2 regions of the Paenibacillus sp. FSL R5-0887 genome follow, and region 1 is predicted to be linked to the other one. Evidence: predicted binding sites of a transcription regulator. Region 1 holds the regulator's gene; the other holds the start of a gene.
What was found. The regulator Rex, encoded in region 1, represses fermentation and respiration genes when NADH is low (regulators of the CRP and FNR family bind a similar motif). The targets are predictions, from matches to a motif close to TTGTGAAATATTTCACAA.
Positions count from the first base shown of each region.

Region 2: a site for Rex is predicted at 1,450-1,467, ahead of MKY14_RS27230 (cytochrome ubiquinol oxidase subunit I). Genes of this name have one in related genera too.

Region 1 covers NZ_JBBOCE010000001.1:2,561,938-2,565,114, forward strand. The annotation lists gene MKY14_RS11545 (amidohydrolase) at 38-1,339, opposite strand; gene MKY14_RS11550 (redox-sensing transcriptional repressor Rex) at 1,326-1,979, opposite strand; gene dinG (ATP-dependent DNA helicase DinG) at 2,110-3,177, opposite strand, start outside.
Region 2 covers NZ_JBBOCE010000002.1:2,113,014-2,116,190, forward strand. The annotation lists gene MKY14_RS27215 (S1C family serine protease) at 1-365, shown strand, start outside; gene MKY14_RS27220 (cold-shock protein) at 785-985, shown strand; gene MKY14_RS27225 (cold-shock protein) at 1,079-1,306, shown strand; gene MKY14_RS27230 (cytochrome ubiquinol oxidase subunit I) at 1,529-2,932, shown strand; gene cydB (cytochrome d ubiquinol oxidase subunit II) at 2,919-3,177, shown strand, end outside.

The DNA.
Region 1 (3,177 bases):
AAGTCGCAGCCTATTATTTATTCGTTATTCTCCAGACTTAACGCTTCAATAAACCTTCGAAGGCTTCTTGCGCTTTACGCCGGATAGCTTCCTCATCCAGGGTTAAGCATTGTCCATGCTTGATGACCTGTTTACCATTCACCCACACATGCTCAACATCCTTAGCGCTAGCAGAGTAAACTGCATGAGACAACAGATCTGTGTGTGGCAGCAAATGCGGCTGATCGATATCAATAGCAATGAAATCTGCTTTCATCCCTACAGCAAGTCTGCCTACATTATTTAAAAAGATGGACTGCGCGCCATATTCTGTAGCCATACGCAGAGCCTCTGGAGCTGGAACAGCCGTTGGATCACCGCTGACACCCTTATGAATGAGAGCTGCAAGCCGCATCTCTTCAAACATATCCAAGTTATTGTTGCTTGCCGCGCCATCCGTGCCAAGAGACACCTTCACACCAGCTTTTAGAAGATCAGTAACCCGAGCCACTCCGCTAGCCAGCTTCAAATTACTGCCCGGATTATGAGATACACCCACATTATGGCGAGCCAAGATCTCAATCTCTTCATCATTTAAATGAACACCATGTGCAACTATCGATGGACGTGTGAACATGCCAAGCTTCTCTAAGTGAGCTACAGGACGCAACCCGTAATCCGCCACATTTTGTTCCACTTCACGTTTCGTTTCGGACATATGCGTATGCATCGGTAAATCCAGATCATGCGCTGCCTGCACGAACTTAACCAGGAAGTCCGGAGGGCAAGTATAAGGGGCGTGCGGCGAGATCATAGTAGTAATTCTACCTTCAGCCTTTCCATGCCAGTTACGGGCAAAAGAAATCGCTTCCGCAAGCTTGTGATTCTGTACATCCTCTGGACATAACCCGATCACACCACGCATCAATACGGAACGGATACCTGATAACTCAGCTACCTCGGCTACTCGGTCCATATGATCATACATATCGAGGAAGGTCGTAGTTCCACCCTTCAGCATTTCCAATACAGATAAGGAGGTTCCCCAGTATACATCATCACCGGTGAACTTTTCCTCCATCGGCCACATCTTCTCCTGAAGCCACACTTGTAGCGCTAAATCATCTCCATATCCACGCAGCAAAGACATCGCCGCATGACCATGTGTGTTTACAAGTCCAGGCATGAACAGCAGACGGCTGCCATCAACCACTTGCACTCCAGCTTCCATCTGAGGCTCTTCTTTTCCTATGTAAGTGATTAAATCATCTTCAATAGTCATATATCCACTCAGAACCGGCTCATCCGTTCCCGGAGTCAGAAAATACCCGCCCTTAATTATCGTTTTATTGTTGTTCATGTTCGCTTTCTTCCTTTCCATCCCGCAAGTAATAAGCAAGACTTTGCAGATCAGTTGTAAAATCAGCTGCATGCACCCGGATATTCGGTGGTGTCTTCAGAATCACAGGGGCAAAGTTCAAAATCGCTTCAATCCCAGAAGAAATGAGAATATCTGCTACATTTTGAGCTTCTGAATCAGGTACGGTAATAATGGCAATGCGAATACCTTGCTCACGAATCGTGCTGCCTAGTTCATCCATCGGTTGCACAGTAAGGGAGTTGATCTTACGTCCAACCTTAGGAGCGTACGAATCAAATATAGCCGTGATTTTCATAGTATCTTTAAGATATGCATTGTAATTAGACAAGGCATGTCCGAGATTACCTGCTCCAACTAAAGCTACATTAAGCTGTTGATCCAGCTTCAGGATATGACGGATTTTCTCAATAAGATACGTTACATCATAGCCGATACCTTTTCTGCCGAAGTCACCAAAATATGCTAAATCCTTACGAATCTGTGCGGGATTAAGATCAAGCTTTTGTCCAAGTTCCTGAGAGGAAACTGTTAATATTTCGCGATTCTGGAGATCATTCAAAAAACGCAAGTACACAGGCAGTCTGCGAACAACGGCTTCTGATATTTTATCCGATTTCATATTTTTCCTCCTAAAAATAGTAATGTTCTTGTGAAAATCCATATTCAAACGTCTACCTCTCCTTATTAAGGACGGTACTGTAACACACCGCCCTTAAGGATAAGGAGGAGCTAAACTGAAGACGAGCGTTTTAAGAAGCGCCGCCATCCTCTAGCCATTCCGCTATGCGTGGGACCATTTGATCAGTAAGCATATGCTCCATTTTGGGACCAGGCAATGAATAAAGGAAATACTTCCCGTAATGAGATTCAATAACCCTTGTATCATAAACAATAACTATTCCGCGATCCTGCGCCGTGCGAACCAGTCTTCCGAATCCCTGCTTAAAACGAATAACCGCTTGAGGAACAGATAATTTCATGAACGGATTCTTCTTCTGGGCCTGTAATAACTCCGACTTCGCTTCCGCCAACGGGTGATTCGGCGGTTGAAATGGAAGTCTCACGATGGCCAGGCAAGTCAGTGCTTCACCTGGAATATCTACACCTTCCCAGAAGCTGCTCGTCCCCAGCAATACGGATGCTGCACTGTCCTGAAAGCGGCGGATCAGCTTGCTCCGGCTGCCACCTTCCACGCCTTGACCAAGCACCGTAATCTCTTGTGAGGCCAAAGCCTCTTTAAGCGGATCATATACCTGACGCAGCATTTTATAAGAAGTAAACAGAACCAGCATCCGCCCACGTGTTGTTTTAGCAGCTTCCGATAATGACTGTACGAGTGTATCGACAAATCGAGCATCGCCCACACTCCCCTTCACACTAGGAAAATCACGCGGTATAACTAGCAGTGCCTGCTCGCGATACTTAAAGGGAGATGGAAGGAGTGAGGTCATTAGACGTCCCTCTTCTGCAGCTTCGTTAAGTCCGAGATTATCAATCATAAATTGAAAAGACTTATCTACAGACAGCGTCGCCGAGGTAAGCACGATGCTTTTTTTCTTATCGAAGAACAACTCTTTAAGCTGGCTGCTAACATCCACAGGGACGGCATACATCTGCAGTGATTTGCTGCGGTAATTTCCATTTGCCTCCAGCCAATATACTACATTATCGTCATTCAGCCCCATAAAGAATCTTACTTGCTCACGGATGGAAGCCAAATCCTTAAATAAACCGCTAATATCAGTAACAAGACTGTCTGCTGAAGATTGGCTTTCCTGGTCGCGCATCTCGTTAAGCATTTTATCACCCTTACGGAT
Region 2 (3,177 bases), on a different contig from region 1:
TAGATATCGCTAATGAGCTGGCTGAAAAAGGACATATTGCCCGTTCGTACTTGGGTGTATATTCAGTTGATTTGAACAATCCGTACGTTCCACTAGCAGAAGATCAACGCAATGAATTGAACCTGCCGAACAGTGTTAAGGATGGAGTAGTTGTTCTAGAAGCCGTTGGCCCTGCGAAGGAAGCTGGACTGCAATTCAATGATGTCATTACCAAATTTAATGATCAATCAATCATATCTACCCTTTCTCTTCGCAAGTACTTATATAATCATACGAAGATCGGTGATGATCTGAAAATTACTTACTATCGAAACGGCGAGGCCAAACAGGCAACAGTTAAACTTCTAGAAAAACCACAGGAATAATATGCTGGAAGTCGGTATATAATGATATAGCAGTTACGACAAGTAGAGCGGACTACCCCTTCGATTCCGAGGGGGTACCTTCTTGAAAAAGCGGATAAAAGTAACGTTTTTGGGAAAGCTATTTTTCTAAAACCATGATAATTATGCCAAAAAAAGGATCTATTTAGGGAATAAACACTAAGTGGCAGCCCTTACATTGGAAGGTAATACTTATTAGGGCAAAAACGGATATATTCGGATGCTTGCTTGCCTTTGCTAATCAGGTGTGGTAATATGATATCAATCATACATTTAGTCCCTAATTCTCGCATTGAAAAGGGCTGTCATATTTGGTAATACAACCTTTTTCAATGTGTGAATTTTTTCTTTGTTTGAAGATAAAAAGAACATATTAATTTAAATTTGTGGAGGTAACACACATGCAAACAGGTACAGTTAAATGGTTCAACGCAGAAAAAGGATTCGGATTTATCGAAGTTGAAGGCGGAAGCGACGTATTCGTTCACTTCAGCGCAATCACTGGCGACGGCTTCAAAACTTTGGACGAAGGCCAACGCGTTGAATTCAACGTTGTTCAAGGCAACCGTGGACCACAAGCCGAAAACGTTGTGAAACTGTAATAATAGAAGAAACCGTCCCAGCTTGTGAAAGTTGGGACGGTCTTTTTATATCTAGTTACTCACTATTTGACTTACAGGATGGGAGGAACGGCAATGAACTACCGGAAGAAACCTTTGGAAGAAATACCGGAAGAAAATACCGCAATTTGGGCATGTACCAATGAGGGATGCAACGGATGGATGAGGGATAATTTCGCATTTGAACATGCGCCTTCTTGCCGTCTATGTGACTCTCCAATGGTTCGCAGCACGAAGATGCTACCCCAATTGCTTAATTCGAATGGCGATCTCAAATCGCTGAAGAAGGGTATTTCCATCTAACCAATACCTAAATGAGTCAAGCATTTAATAGAACGACGAACCACTCAAGACGGGTAAACCGTCTTATTTTTTTTGCTTTCTTTATGCTAAATTGTGATCTTTGTCACAAATCATTTGAATTTCACCGTTAAATGACTATCTTTATGTGACATTTATCACAAAAAGAAGTTTAAATTTTTGACAGAATATAATTAACGAAAAGGGGAGAAGGAAGGGACAAATATGGATACAGTAATGCTGTCGCGTATACAATTTGCGTCGACGACAATATTCCACTATTTCTTTGTACCGGTATCAATCGGACTAGCGCTCTTGATTGCAATCATGGAGACAATGTACGTTAGAAAAGGTAATGAAGAGTACAAAAAAATGGCGCAGTTCTGGGGAAAGCTATTCCTCATCAATTTTGCAGTAGGGGTAGTTACAGGAATCTTGCAGGAATTTCAGTTCGGGATGAACTGGTCCGATTATTCACGTTTTGTTGGTGATGTATTCGGGGCTCCGCTTGCAGTTGAGGCATTGGCAGCCTTTTTTCTGGAGTCTACTTTTATTGGGATATGGATATTCGGCTGGGATAAGGTGTCCAAGCGAGTACATTTACTGTCCATCTGGCTGGTAGCATTCGGTACGATGTTATCTGCATTCTGGATTCTAGCGGCTAACTCTTTTATGCAGCATCCTGTGGGTTTTGAGATAAATAATGGACGTGCAGAAATGAATGATTTCTTCGCGCTTATTACGAACGGACAATTGCTGGTTGAATTCCCACACACCGTACTGGCTGCTTATGCAACAGGTGCTTTTCTTGTAACAGGTATTAGTGCTTATAAAATATTGAAGAAACAAGAGGTTTCTTTCTTTAAGAAGTCTTTTCAGATTGCAGCCATCGTAGGGATTATTTCTTCTATTGGTGTAGCTGTTGCTGGTCACGCCCAAGCGCAATATTTGGTTGAAACTCAACCAATGAAAATGGCAGCTTCCGAAGGACTGTGGGGTAAGAGTGGTGACCCGGCACCTTGGACCGTATGGGCAAACATTGATCCAAAGAATCAAATTAGTAGTGGAGAATTTCAAATTCCTTATATGCTGAGTTTCCTTTCATACAGTAAATTTTCCGGTGAAGTTAAAGGTATGCTTGAGCTGCAAGCGGAGTATGAGCAAACCTATGGCCCCGGTGACTATATTCCACCTGTACGTACGACATTCTGGAGTTTCCGGATCATGGTTCTAGCAGGAACGTTAATGATTGTATTGGGAATGTACGCTATGTACTTAATGTGGCGCAAAAAAATGGACCGTCCGAACACTTGGTTTATGCGGTTTATGTTATGGGGCTTGTTGCTTCCTCCGATTGCGAATACAGCCGGTTGGGTTATGACCGAATTCGGGCGTCAGCCATGGACGGTATTCGGACTGATGACAACGGAAGACAGTGTGTCGCCTAATATTACATGTGGTCAAGTTCTGTTCTCCGTGATTTCTTTTACAACGATTTATTTAATTCTAGGATTAGTGTTGGTCGGATTGTTTATTAAAGTGATTAAAAAAGGTCCTTATGCAATGGATAACGATCACGGCGATTCGAATGATCCATATAACGAGGAGGGTTCCCATGATATCTCTTAATGAATTGTGGTTTGTGCTGATTGCAGTTCTGTTTATAGGGTTCTTCTTCCTGGAGGGTTTCGATTTCGGCGTAGGGATGGAAACACAAATTCTCGCTAAAAATGATACAGAGCGCCGTGTTCTGATTAACTCGATCGGACCCTTCTGGGATGGGAATGAGGTATGGCTTATCACAGCTGCGGGTGCAATGTTTGCGGCTTTCCCGGAGTGGTATGCAACGCTGTTTAGTGGATTCTATATTCCTT